Regions from separate parts of the Chryseobacterium sp. 3008163 genome, predicted to be linked through region 1. Evidence: riboswitches for the same ligand, from Rfam matches in the RefSeq annotation. Region 1 holds a riboswitch; each other region holds the start of a gene.
What was found. Region 1 has a riboswitch for thiamine pyrophosphate ahead of EAG08_RS07430 (class I SAM-dependent methyltransferase). Riboswitches for the same ligand answer to the same signal wherever they lie in the genome.
Positions count from the first base shown of each region.

Region 1 (4,892 bases):
GTAAGGGTCTTCTTCGAAATACATTAAATCATTTGCTTTTTCGTTTTCAATTAATTTAATTCCCGCAGATTTTTCGGTAATCGTTCCAACTTCTGTACATGGAATATGATTAGTTTCCAATCTCGAAATAATTTCCGAAGCCTTCTCTTTTTTACAGGTAATAATCATAGAACCCGCACCAATACAATATCTGGGATCCAAAGCGAACAGATTACAAACAGCGGACTGCACCTCTCCAATCGGAAGTTTTTCGTTAAAAATTTCAGCTCCATTTCCTGACGCAATCGCCAATTCGTAAATAGCTCCCAAAACTCCACCTTCTGTCACATCATGCATGGCTGTCACTCCTGAATTCTCATTTTGTACGGCAGTCAAAGCATCTTTCAATGATGAGGTTTCGTAAAAGGAAGCCGATGCTGAATAGTAAAATTCTTTCCCGACTTTATTTTTTACAGTCTCAGGAAAACTCATTGCTAAAATGGCTGCAGATGAAAGTGCGCTTGTTTTGGTCACTAAAATTGAATCGCCGGGTTTTGCATATTTTGAAACCAAAATTTCTTCTTTCGGAGCGACCGTAATAAAAGTTCCGCCGCCTGCTATGGTAGAATTTTGCCCTTCAATAAATCCGGTATGTCCTCCGGTAATGCTTACCCCGATATCTTTACAGAATTGATGGGTGTAATTCCAGTAGGTTTCAAAATCATTTTTAGAAAGATGCGTCGGAAGATTTAAAACAAACTGTCCGAACATCGGTGCGAAACCTGTGGTCGCCATGTCATTTGCCATCAGATGAACCGACAGCCACGCAGATTCTTCCAAACCTAGAGACGGAATCAATGACAGAGGATCGCTCGTCAAAGCCATCGCTTTTCCGCCATGCAGATCCACAACTGAAACATCTACGCCAAACTCTGGACCAACACGAACTTCATCACGCTTTTTTCCACATCGCTGTTTCAGGAAATCTTCAAATTGGGAATGATTTATTTTTCCTAAAGTCTCACTCATTCCACATCATTTAGCTGAATGTATAAACCAAAAAAATCACCAACTGGCACATTCCATTGCTGTACGGGAAACCATTTTGGAAGTCCGGTACAAGTCCATTCGATGGTGTATTTTCTTCCAACTAAAGCTTTTTCGATAATTTCGGTCAGCATTTTTGGCGTATAGAAAGTCGCCGTAACATAGAAAGGGTTTTTTCCAAACAATTGCTGGACTCTTCTTCGGGCAACTTTGGGAGAGTTTCTGTTCATCATCCCCATTGCAATTCCGTATTTGGCAACACGGGCGGCTTCTCTGATAACTTTTACGGGATCTTTATAATATTCAAAAGTTGTGATGAATGCCAATGAATCAAACGTGTGATCTTTGAAAGGCATGAAATGAGAGTCGGCCATTACCAAATCGCCTTCAAAAAGATGGATTGCCTGTGATAACATTAATGGTGAAATATCTCCACCTGTGGCTTCAATCCCGATGTTCTTCCACCAACGGGTAAATCGGGTAGTACCACAACCAAATTCTAACAACGTTTTAACTCTCTGATCTTTGGAAACGAGCTGTTCCATTACTTTTTTTGCCAGATTTCAGCACGTTTGTACCGGCCTTCATACCATAATTCGTAGGTGTCGGTATGTTCTCGGTTGAAAAACCATTCAGGTCTTCCTTGCCAGTTTTTGTCTTGTTGGGGGATTAGTTCTCCGGAATACTTTGTTACTTCCATTTTATTTTATGTTGATTTATTCAGTTCAGACCACAGATAAGCATGCGAACGAATAAAGCATAAAATGAAAATATTTTAAGCAGACATCCCTACGTTGGCATTATCCAAATCAGGTCATCGGGTATGATCTCAGCCTTGCGGCACCCCGTGTATTTATTACTGAACAAATATAGGAAATTTTAGGATTTAATAACTAATACACTTCCGATGGAATATCAAAACCGTAAACTAAAATGTAGTAAAATAAAATATTGAGATTCTTCTGGAAATGACAAACTCAATGGTTTAATTAAAAAAAGGAATGATTACTAATTTTGCTTCTAGCTTTAAAAACTCGCCTTCACCTGCATGCTCCCAATGTGAATCGTACGGTCACCTGAGTTTCTACCTTCGTAATTCAGATTTAATTGCAAAAATGAATTGATTGCCTGCTGTACAAAAACACTCCAGACCTGGTTTTTTCCGGGTTTAAGACCGTCGAGCATTTGGTTTCCTACGATGCTGAAATTGTTTCCGGTAAAGTTGTTGTTGATGAAAGAGAAGTTTCCTCTGATGGAAGTTTTCTTGCGTTCCCACTGAAGCGTTCCGGTGATGTCAAAAGCTTTCAGAAATTCTTCACCATCCACTCTTTTCTTTTCTCGGTAAGCAGAAGAAAATTCGGCTTGTATGGCGTCTGTAAATTTATAAGTTGCTTTTGGTTTTGTTTCGAAATTATTCAATCGGTAATCTCTCGTTGCAAAAAGTTGAGAAGAGTTTTGCAAATCATGAACAGAGTTTTCCCAATCGACCCTGAATTCTTTATTAAACCAATATCCCAAATTCACGAAATGAGAAGTCTGATTTCTTTCTTCGTTGCTGAAATTGGCATTGATGAGGTTATCGTTAGCAATGAAACGGTAATTTCCGTTCCAGCCAGATATTTCAGTTGGATTAAACTGAACGGAAGCTAAAATATTCTGGTTTTTGAGAATCTGATCATCACTTTTTTCAAAAGGATTTAAAACCAAAACTTTCTCTCTTTTAAAATAAGAGTTTTGTGAATTTAATGAAACATTGAAATTCCAACGCTTTAAAAACTTATTTTCTGAATCAAATATAATTGCCGGATTCACAAATAACGCCAACTGCAATTTGTTTTTGTTGGAAGGAATATACCGTACAGAATTGGTGTAAATCCTGATATACTGCGCCAAATCTGAGTATTCGGCAATTTCAAATTCATCCAACTGCTGAACGCCGTCACCATTGTAATCGGTCCATTTGTAAACACCTTGCCCGTCTGTCACTTTGATGTATTGAAATTCACGTTGTGCTTCCTGTCCATTTCCTAATTCATAGAAGGCCTGCAGGCGCATTCCGTTTTTAAATAATTGCTGATTGTATAGAATGTTTCCTACAACAAAATCTTTATTCTGATTCATGTCTACATCTTCATTTTTATAGAAGAATTTTCTATAATGAATCAAAGCATTTAAAGTGGTTTTTTCTGTTTTAATTAACTGACTTTCTGCCATAAATCCTAAGATCCTGTTCATATTCTGAAGTCTGTTGTCACGCACAGAGTCATTATCTCTGATATACATTTTAGCTAAAAGCTTGGTTCTTGTACTATCGCCGATTTTCTTTTGAACAAACAATTCTTTCCAGCTGAAACTAGTGACATCCATCAGCTGAGTTTCATTAAATTTCTTTTCGTTGTGCTCCATGCTTCCGCCTAAAGCCCAGCTTCCTTTTTGCCGGTATATTCTGTGGCAGCGCCTCCACGGATGAATTTTGTGTCCTGTAAAGTAGCATTCGTGTCCAGATAAGATAAGTTTCCTTTGGTCAGGAATTTCCCTTTAATCCAGCTGAAGTCTAATTCGTTTTTGATTCCTTTGTAAGAATCCTGTTCGTCAAGATAGTTGACACGATAATTTAAAGCTGATTTATTATTCCACTTATTCAGGAAGTTGAAGATAAATCTGTTTTGTGTTTTTCCGCTGAATTCCTGAGCTAAGTTGAAATCTCTGGAGAATTCCACATCATTAATACGGTCGAGGATGTGAAATTGTTTGTCAATGTATTGATATTCAAAGCTTGGAGTTCCTTTCCAGCTGTTTTTTGTAAATGTTTTATTACCAAAAATTCTTGCTGCATATCCTAAGTTCTGATCAGAATCTTTTGAAGAAAATAAATTGAGATCATAGTTGCTTAGAGAAATGTCTGCACCTATTTTTCCGTCTTTTAAAAGGTATTCTGAATTTACAGTATATACCTGAGATTTTTGTGGAGAAGGCAATTTTCTTACCGCTCTATAGTCCCCCATATTGGGACCGACGTATTCAAAAACACGACCGTTATTGGTAGTTTGCGTCAGTTTATAATCTCCCAAATTCACTCCGAAATACGTAAATGAAACGGTATACAAAGTCTGTGTAACATCAGTGGAAAATTGATAATGATTTCCGTTGGTGTCTGGTACGAGAATGTAAAGTATTTTGTTGACGTCATATTCTGTAACTACACCCGAAGGAGCATACATTAGATTGGGATCATTGCCGGCATCGGCTAAAATCTGTTCGTCTTCTTTGGATAAATTTAAAGCTAAAGGTGCATTTTTATTATCATTTTCCATAAACCAGTTCAGCCCGATTCTGAATTTCTCACGCTGATGTTCAAGCTTTCCTGTAAATAAATATCTTGAATAATTTCTGTTGGTATAATTAAATGAAATCGTAATAAAATTCTGCTGGAAAATCGGTCGGAAACTTGTAAAAGTGACCTCACCGGTGTTGTAGTTAATCACGTAATCCTGGTTCTCACCACGTTTCATTAAAATTCCGTCAATAAAAACCTGTTCTGATCCCGAAATCAATGTGATAAACTGCTCACCATTCTTTCCGGTCAGACGGTAAGGCCCCTGATTGCCTTCCACACCCTGAAAACGGATTCTGTGAAATTCGCTTCGTGCCACACCCATAGAAACATCTACAAATGTCTTGTTTTCAGTTCCAAATTGGGTCTGAAACTGAAGTCCCATGCTTCGTCGCTGGTATTTTGCGAAATAATTTTTGTCATCTAAAAGATCCAAATGCCCGGCTCTAAGAATTGATTTGTCCTTAATATTAAGCTGCATATAGATCTTGTCAAATTCTTCAAGAGTCTGCGTGTATCCATCGGCCTGGAT
Region 1 is NZ_CP033070.1:1,639,554-1,644,445, reverse strand. It holds gene EAG08_RS07435 (AIR synthase family protein) at 1-1,008, opposite strand, end outside; gene EAG08_RS07430 (class I SAM-dependent methyltransferase) at 1,005-1,571, opposite strand; TPP riboswitch at 1,796-1,884, opposite strand; partial or broken gene EAG08_RS07425 (hypothetical protein) at 2,053-4,892, opposite strand, start outside.

Region 2 (4,892 bases), 2.1 Mb from region 1:
GTAAACTACAATTCTGATGTTCTTTTAAACAAAGCTTATGAACATCTCAACTTATTTTTTTCTGACGATTTAAGTGAAATGAAATATCTCAAAAAATCACCTCTAAAATGTCTAAAAATTTTGAAGATAGCAACCTATTAGAAAATCAAAAGGGAATAGTTCATCTCGATATTTGGTATGATAACTTGAGTGTAAATAAGGAAAATGAAATTACAATTTTTGACTTTGATAATTGTGGAAATGGACATCTGATTTTAGATGTTGGTTATTTTTGTAAACAACTATTTTTCATTGAATCTGATAAGAACGAATATGAAATAAAAGTTGAAAGTTTTCTAAACGGTTATAGAAAAGAAAGAAGTCTATCTGAAAAAGAACTGAAATTAATTCCAGAAGCGGGAGCATCTATTTTTGTGTTTTATCTTGGCGTTCAAGCTCAAAGATTCGATTGGTCAAATATATTTTTAACAGAAAACTATCTTAAAATGTTTGTTGGAAGAATAAAAAATTGGCTTGAATATTATGAGGCAAAAGAGATCACTCTTCCCCAAACTCCTTCCTAAAATTCGCATGCTGCGTCGCCGTAAAATAATCACAAAAAATCTGATATATTTCAGAATCTGTATGCGTCGCCCGAAGTCCCAACTGAAAATAAATTTCTAAAATCTGATGCGATAATTTCTTTACTAAATCTGTAGAAAAGCAATGAATCTCTGTTTGTTTATCAGAACTTATTAATTCAAAATTATTCAGTAACATTTCAATTTCATCGGCAAATTGAAATGCTTTTTCCAATTCATCATTGATCATTTTATTAAATAATTTCAAGCCAAGATTTGGCCGAATTTTAATTGCTTCCTCCGAAAAATGCGTCGCCATTCCAAGATAATTGACCAGCAATGTCAAATCTGCAAAAATCCTAAACGGAATTTTATCTAAAACATCTTCTGTAAAAAATTCATCGTAAACAAAACTGTAATCTTTAGAAACTTTTGCGTTATTCACTTTAAAGGAATACGTTCCGGTAGCTTTCATGCCCATCGATTTCCAGTTAGGAATAATTTCTGCCTGATCTTTAGAAATAACGAACGAACGGATGATTCCAGTACCCGATTCATCCAGCAAAGGATTTCCGTTTTCGGTTAATGTAGCATTTAAGGTAAAATGACTTAAGTGTGGAGCTCCTGTTGCAAAATGCCAAAGTCCGTTGATCAAAAATATTCCATTGCTTTGTTTCTCAGCTGTTCCGCCAATCATTCCGCTTCCTCCGAAACAGGTTTTTGGGTTAGCGAAAAGTGTTGAAGCAACATTTGGTTTTAAATTTCTAGAAAAAAAATTGGCTCCCGAGCATAAAGTGAGCATCCAGCCTAAGCTTCCATCGATTTTTGACCACTCAAACAATACCGACAGACCTTCTTTTAACCGAAAACCTAATCCGCCATATTTTTTTGGAACCCAAATCTGAAGCAAACGTTGCTCATGAATACTGGTCATTATTTCCTGAGAAACTTCACAAGCTCCCAACATTTTATTTCTAATTTCTTCAGGCATGATCATGGCTATATGGTCGTTTTGAATTGATATCTTAATCACTGATATTTTAGGCTTATTATTATTTTTGTTTATAATCTCTCGCTGATCAAGCAGATTTTGCAGATGATAAAATCTGCGTGAGTCTTTAAAAATCAAGCGACCTTTAAAGACTTAGATTTAATAATTTTCCGCCACTCCAAATAACCAGAAATCGCTACGATAAATAAGAAAGCCGTCAAAACCGCATACAGATACAAATCTTTGTGTATCAACAACGGAATTGCGATAATATTGCTGACATTGAGCAAAATCCAGTTTTCGATTTTTCTTCTCGCCATCAGCCACATTCCGGCCCACGCAAAGGCGCTAACCAGAGAATCCCAAATCGGAACGTCGGAATCGGTGTATTGAGTAAGAAAAAACCAGAACAAACCGAAAGTTCCAAGCACGATTCCAGCGGTGATTAGTTTTTCCTGATTGGTTGTTTCTGAAATCACTGTTTCAGATTGTTGTTTTCCGAATTTCCAGTACAACCAGCCATAAATGCTCATGACTAAATAGTAAAGATTTAAGGTAAATTCCGCATAGAGTTTTGCGAAAAACATCACATACAGCGAAAGTGAAATTCCGGCAATACCGAAAAGATAATTGTTTGAATTGTTTTTTCGGGCCAATAAAACCTGAAAAATTGAAAAGAAGACCCCAAACCATTCCGGCCAGGTTGTCTTTAGTGAAATTTCCTGCATCAAATTAACTTATATAAATTAAATGATGAGATGATAAAATCAAATTCCCTACGCCGGCATTATCCGGATCAGGTGTGGAAGATTCCCGGGTATCATCTCAGCCGCAATCGTGCAGCACCCCATTGATGGCGCAAAATTGAAACTTTTTTCTGAGAATAAAAAATTAAAGCTGAATTTATTTAGCAGATGAAATTCCACAGCCGTTTGTAAACGGATATTTTGTATCTTTAGATTTTAATATCAGAAACTGTGAAGAAGACGCTCAGAAGAACCTACCGTGTATCAAAATATGTAATTTACAAAGAAACTCTAGTTGATTATAAAGAACATTTCTGGTCATTTCTCGGCGCATTTTTCGGAATCGGAATTATCGCTTTTCTGCAGTCACAGTATTTATTGGAACAGGAAAATGTTTTCTTAATTGGTTCGTTCGGCGCATCAAGTGTATTGATTTACGGAGCTATTCAAAGTCCATTAGCACAACCGAGAAATCTTGTCGGCGGTCATGTTATTTCGGCTTTGGTAGGTGTCACTGTTTATCAGTTTGTTCCTGATATCTTATGGCTTTCTGCACCTTTGGCAGTGGCATTTTCCATCGTTTTAATGCAGTATACCAAGACGCTTCATCCACCAGGTGGCGCAACAGCTTTGATTGCGGTGACTTCTCCCGGAAAAATTGCAGATTTAGGATATTGGTATGTACTTTCTCCGGTTTTGTCGGGTTGTATTATTTTGCTTTTGGTCGCTTTATTTTTTAATAATATTACTAAAAACAGAAGCTATCCGACGAGTACGAAATGGAAAAGACTTTTACATAAAAAACACAAACACCCATTGAAAAATTAATTGCTATGAAATGCCTTGAATGTGGCGAAAAAATCATTGGAAGATCAGATAAAAAATTCTGCAATGACGCCTGTAGAAACGCTTATAACAACAAACAAAATAAAGATTCGAGTAATCTGATGCGGAATGTTAACAATAAACTTCGCCGAAATTACCGTATTCTGAGCGATATCAATCTGGAAGGTAAAACTAAAATTGCCAAATCTAAATTGAGTGGCTTAGGATTTGATTTTAACTATTTTACACAAATTAAAGTTTACAAAAATGGTTCTGAATATAAGTTTATTTACGACCAAGGCTATAAACTTTTAGATGATGATTATATTTTAATTGTTAAGAATTAAAAGAATCCCAAAATCAATACATGAAAGAAGTCGTATTAATTACCGGAGCCGGCGGATCTGTCGCAAAAGTTTTAGCTAATAAACTTGAAAATGAATATACTGTTCGTTTTTTGACACGAACTAAAAAGAAAGAAAATGACTTTGAATGGAATATTAAAAATGGAATTATCGACGAAAAAGCCTTCGAAAATATCAGTCACATTATCCATTTAGCAGGAGCTAATATTTCAGAAAAAAGATGGACTGATGAACGCAAAAAAGAAATTATTTCCAGCCGTGTAGATTCTGCACAACTGATTTTAAAAACTTTACAAAAGAAAAATATTCAACTAAAATCTTTCATTTCAGCATCTGCCGTTGGAATTTACGGAGCGATAACTTCTGAGAAAATATTTAAAGAAGAAGACGAAAAAGGAAATGATTTTCTAAGTGAAGTCGTGATTCTTTGGGAGAAAGCTGCGGACGAGTTTTTAGAAAAAGGTATTGCCGAAAGAGTGGTAAAAGTGCGAATAGCCATCATTCTTTCTGAATCTGAAGGTGCTTTGAAAAAAATGGCTGTTCCTGTAAAACTTGGCATCGGGTCACCTATCGGAACAGGAAGACAGTACATTCCGTGGATTCATATTGACGATCTTTCTTCCGTTTTTGAATACGCTGTGAAAAACGAAAATATAAAAGGTGCTTACAATGCATCAGCGCCTCAACATACCGACAACGAAAATTTAACGAAAGAAATTGCGGAAGTTTTAGACAAACCCCTATTTATGCCTAATATTCCGGGATTTGTGATGAAGCTAATGTTTGGCGAACTGTCTGTTGCACTGCTTGAAGGCTCAAGAACATCTTCGGAAAAGCTTCAAAATGCAGGTTTTCAATTTAAATTTCCGAACCTGAAAAATGCTTTGGAGGATCTGCTCAAGAAAAATTAATTCAAATAAAATATATAAACAAGATTGTAAAATCTATGCAGAATACAAACGTACACATTGAGAAGACTGAAATTCTATCAGATAACTGGTACACTTTAAAAAAGATCACTTTCAATATTCTAAAAAAAGACGGAACCACTGAAACCCAAAGCAGAGAAGCATACGACAGAGGAAATGGAGCAGTCATTTTATTGTACAACACAAGTACAAAAAATGTAATTTTGACCAAGCAATTCCGGATGCCGACCTACATTAACGGAAATACTGACGGAATGTTGATTGAAGCTTGTGCAGGTTTATTGGATAATGACCATCCTGAAGAATGCATCAAGCGTGAAACCGAAGAAGAAACAGGCTACAAAATATCGAAGGTTGAAAAAGTTTTTGAAGCGTATATGTCACCCGGATCTGTCACAGAAATTCTGCATTTTTTCATCGCCGAATATTCAAGTGAAATGAAAATCACAAATGGCGGAGGTCTTGAAGAAGAAGGT
Region 2 is NZ_CP033070.1:4,137,891-4,142,782, reverse strand. It holds gene EAG08_RS22415 (hypothetical protein) at 1-141, shown strand, start outside; gene EAG08_RS22410 (phosphotransferase) at 108-563, shown strand; gene EAG08_RS19175 (hypothetical protein) at 538-1,593, opposite strand; gene pnuC (nicotinamide riboside transporter PnuC) at 1,686-2,282, opposite strand; TPP riboswitch at 2,306-2,411, opposite strand; gene EAG08_RS19165 (HPP family protein) at 2,529-3,125, shown strand; gene EAG08_RS19160 (hypothetical protein) at 3,131-3,469, shown strand; gene EAG08_RS19155 (TIGR01777 family oxidoreductase) at 3,490-4,398, shown strand; gene nudK (GDP-mannose pyrophosphatase NudK) at 4,434-4,892, shown strand, end outside.
Region 2: it holds a riboswitch for thiamine pyrophosphate, as region 1 does, so the genes downstream of both, pnuC (nicotinamide riboside transporter PnuC) here and EAG08_RS07430 (class I SAM-dependent methyltransferase) in region 1, are expected to answer to the same signal.

Region 3 (4,892 bases), 1.1 Mb from region 1:
CCATCGTTCCTTTTTCAGCGATCAACATCACGCTTTTGTCAGGATGTTGTGCCTGCAAAGCTTTAATTTCCTCTTGAGCTTCCGGAGTCATCATGCACTTTCCGTGAAGTTCACGGTCTGATCTTGAGTGCGCCTGATTTCCAGGAGATAATAAATCTGTCGAGATATCACCTTCACCAGCAATATAGGTAACTACTTTGATTTCTTCAGGAGCTTCAGGAAGTTTTGTGAAGAATTCAGCCTGTGCATAACTTTCAATAAGTTCTTTTGCAATTTCGTTACCGTTGTGGAATGCTTCTTTTAAACGATCCGTGTCAGCTTCGTAAAGGAAAACCTGAGTTTTTAGAACGTTTGCAGCTTCTTTAGCAATATTAGCATCGTTACCTAAAGCTAAATCCAACAATACTTTGATTGAAGGACCTCCTTTCATGTGAGATAATAACTCGAATGCAAAAGCAGGAGTTATTTCTTCTAATACGGATTCACCTAAAATGATTTCTTTTAAAAACTGAGCTTTCACAACTGCAGCAGGTGTTGTACCCGGTAAACTGTTGTAGATAAAGAATTTCAGAGAATCTGCTCTGTATTCGTTATTAGTATCTTTAATTTGTGCAATGATTGCGCTTAAAAGTTCTGCACCATCAATTGGTTTTGGGTGAAGACCCTGAATTTTTCTTTCTTCAATCTCTTGGATGTAATCCTGATAAATATTCATAAATAGAAGTTCTTTTTAAAAAATTAAAGGTAGATATTGAATAGTTGTCATCTGAAAGTACAGAAGCAAGCTGTATGATCTACACCATTTCTAAAAATGTGAGATAATAATCTGTCCCGATGGATAAATAGTAAAAGGACTTCCTCTGAAAATGTAAGTGGTTTACCTGCAATCTGTCTCGCCGCAAAAACTCTTTTCGGATAAAACGTTTGGTGGCTTTTGATGTGTTGCAATCAAATGTTGTGGCTTAAAAACGTTTTAAAATTATCAAACATTTAAAAATGTTCCCAAAAATACGGAATTTTAATATTTTTTTGGTCTAAATTATTTAGATTCTGTATAAATATGTGTTTTATATTTTCTATTTTTGGCAGATATTTTGAACACAAACAGTCATGAAGAAAATTTTCAATGTTATTTTTATTCTTTTATCGATGAGTTTCGTTGCTCAGTCTAAGGTTTTGAAAAATAATAAGTTAGTTACTAAGAAGAATCCGGTAAAACAGATTGTTAAGAAAAAACCTGAGAGTAATTTGGTTGTTATTAATGAAAATGTTCCGTTGTTAATTCCGCAAAGATTAAATGGTAATTTTGGATATGTCAATCAAAAAGGGAAATTAGTTATCGCTCCTGAATACCACATCGCCATGTTTTTTGCTGAAGATTGCAATCTTTTAAATTCACCCAACCCCAAAGCCAAGAAATTTGGTACAGCTCATTTTGCCACAGTTGAAAAGAACGGTATTTCATACAGAATCAATCAGGCTGGAAAGAGATTATACCAATTTAAAAATGCAGATTTGGGAAAATGTCAGACTGAATTTAAAAAACAACTTTTCCATGCTTATATTTTAAATGGTTCTTATGGAATTATAGAAGATTCGAAGTTCAGTAACCCCTCTGACCGCTCACATTTTAAAATTTATCCCAAATATGAATATTTACATATTTTAGAAGGAGATGATTTGTCAAATCCTATGATTGTGGCTTCTCATAAGGACAAATTTGGCATCATCGATGTCAACAATAATATTATTATTCCATTTGAATATGCTGATATCAAACGAAACTACAGCTGGAAATTGGGGAAAATGTTTGAAGTAACCAAAGACGATAAAACCTATTATTATATTGATTCTAATAACAAAGCCTATTAAATTTGCAACATCATCAAATTTTTGTAATTTTGCGCTGAAATTAAAGGGGTGCTCCAATGGGGGCTGAGATTATACCCAATGAACCTGGAACGGGTAATGCTGTTTAGGGATGTTGTATCATAATATCTTATCGATCCCCTTTTATTCCATTAAATTTTAAAAATTTATAAGAATGAAAGGATTTATTTTTTAGGACTTACCGCAAGTTCTATGGGTTTTGCACAAACTCAGAATACAGATTCTCTGAAAGTCAGAGAAATCGAAGCTGTCAACTTTACCAAAAGGTTGCCGGTTGCCAAGGAAATCATCAATGTACAGAAGGATTTAGACGGCAGAAACCTTGGGCAGGATTTACCGATTCTCTTAAAAAACCAAACCTCAATTATCTCTACTTCTGATGCTGGAAATGGCGTTGGATACACGGGTTTTAGAATTCGTGGGGTTGCAGGAAGAGGAATTAACGTGATGATGAATGGTGTTCCGTTCAACGATTCTGAAAGTCAGGGAACTTTCTTTGTCAACGTTCCGGATTTAACGAGTTCAGCGTCTCAGATTGTAATACAAAGAGGTGTGGGAACTTCCAACAACGGAGTTTCGGCTTTTGGGGCAAGTATCAATGTGATTTCTAAAGAGCCTGAAGAAAAGTTTTATTTTAAAACAGATGACAGCTACGGTTCATTTAATACATACAAATATTCTGCTGAGGTAGGTTCAGGTAAATTCTGGAAAGACCGTCTTTCTGTGATGGGAAGATATACTAATATTCATTCTGACGGATATATCGACAGGGCTTCCTCAGATTTGCATTCATACAATTTCATGGCTTTGTTTGAAGAAGGAAAAACGAAACTTCGTCTGATGGCATTTGGTGGAAAAGAAAAAACCTACCAAGCCTGGAACGGAATCGACAGACAAACTTGGGAAACCAATCCTAGATTTAATTATTCGGGAATGTACACAGATTTGTTTACGGGTGAAGATAAATTCTACGATAATGAAACCGACAACTACAGACAAAATCATTATCAACTTTTATGGGAACAAAGATTCAATGACAAATGGAATTTAGAAACGACTCTTCATTATACCAGAGGAAAAGGATATTACGAAAACTATAAAAGAGTTGACGAAACTGATGCAAAGGGTACTCATTACTCAAATTATAATCTGCCAATACCTATTGTAGGCGGTTCTCCAGTAGAAATCACAGATTTTATCAGAAAAAAATGGTTAGATAATGATTTTTACGGAGTAGTTTCTACTTTATATGGAAAGTTCGAGAAGTTAGATGTAAATGTAGGAGTAGTTGCCAATCAATATTACGGAAGGCATTTCGGAAATGTAACAGGAGTTTACTTTCCACAAATTGATGAACATGAGTATTACAGAAACCGCTCTGTGAAAAACGAAATTGCAGGTTTTGCTAAAGCTTTGATTAAAGTAAATGATTTCGAATTTTTTGGAGATTTACAATTAAGAAATATCGATTACGACACAAAAATTTTAGCTGCAGGAGACGGAGAGGGTGCAGATGTTAAGCGTAATTGGTTGTTCTTTAATCCGAAAGCCGGTGTTAATTACAGAATAGGGAATGGCAAAGTTTTCCTTTCTTATGCTCACGCACAACGCGAGCCCAACCGTGACGACATTTTTGCAAATCCTGATGTAAAATCTGAAAAGTTGCATGATTTTGAAGCAGGTTTAGAAAAACAGTTCGGAATTGTGTCATTGACTGCCAATTTATATTATATGTATTATGTGAATCAGTTGGTTTTAAACGGCGAGTTGAATAATGTCGGTGCTTTTATCAGAACCAATTCCGGTGAAAGTTACAGAAGAGGAGTTGAGTTGGGTGCTTTGGCGAAACTTTCTAAACAATGGGAAATCTCAGGAAATGTAAGTTTAAGCCAAAACAGAAACCTTGATTTTAATATAGAAAACGACGATGTCGTAAGAGAATTGGGCAACACGGAAATTTCTTTTTCACCCAATGTCATTGCGAATTTAGGATTGAGATTTACGCCCAATAAAAACTTCGAGTTTGCTTTGATGAATCAATATGTTGGAAAGCAGTATTTAGACAATACAGAAGATAAAAATCTACAGCTAAAAGATTATTTTCTAACCGATTTTAATGCACAATATCATTTTAAAATAGCTAAAAATGATATCGCTTTAAAGTTATTAGTCAATAATTTATTCGATAAAAAATATGTTAACAACGGAGCTGTTTGGTATGGTGAACCATATTATTATTCTCAGGCAGGAGCCAATTTCATGTTTGGGATCAGCTGGAAAATTCAGTAATAAAATTAAACACCATTTCATGTCATTATATTTTCAGTAAAGTTCAGATTAAATTTTTGAAGACTGCTTCGGCAGTCTTTTTGTTTTAAACTAAATAACAAAAGCTATTCCCACAGATTTCACAGATTTTCACAGATCAAACGGTTGAGGTATGATAAATTTTAAGCTTATTTGAAAAAAATCTGTGTAGATCTGTGTGATCCGTGGGAAGCATTCGATCGTTTATATTGCAAAGAAATCTCTGAAAAAGTCACGGAAAAGTTATAAATTTGCCGTCAAATGAATATTTCAGCTTACATTTTAGACTATTTGAAACAATTTGGAACGGCCACCATTCCGAAGTTTGGTGTATTTTCTCTGGAAAATTCTAAAGCAGTCCTCAACTCAGAAAACGGAAGCATCCTTCCGCCCTCCACCAAAATTGCGTTTCATTCTGATTATCAGGTTTTATCTGATGATTTGGTGCAGTTTATCAGCAGTCAGAAAGCGGTTTCAAAAGAAGCAGCAGAAAACGAATTGCAGATTCAAACTGATTTTTGGAAAAAGAAATTGCAGGCAGAACAGGTTTTGGAGATTCAAGATCTTGGAACTATTTTCATCGAAGACGGACAGCTTCATTTTAAAGGAAACCGTTTAGAATCTGATCATCCCGATTTTTATGGTTTAGAAGAAATCCACTTTTCAGATATTAACAAAGGTGAGACTTTTGAAAC
Region 3 is NZ_CP033070.1:2,773,328-2,778,219, forward strand. It holds gene EAG08_RS12635 (bifunctional aconitate hydratase 2/2-methylisocitrate dehydratase) at 1-715, opposite strand, end outside; gene EAG08_RS12640 (WG repeat-containing protein) at 1,111-1,872, shown strand; TPP riboswitch at 1,907-2,000, shown strand; gene EAG08_RS12645 (TonB-dependent receptor) at 2,083-4,179, shown strand; gene EAG08_RS12650 (hypothetical protein) at 4,459-4,892, shown strand, end outside.
Region 3: it holds a riboswitch for thiamine pyrophosphate, as region 1 does, so the genes downstream of both, EAG08_RS12645 (TonB-dependent receptor) here and EAG08_RS07430 (class I SAM-dependent methyltransferase) in region 1, are expected to answer to the same signal.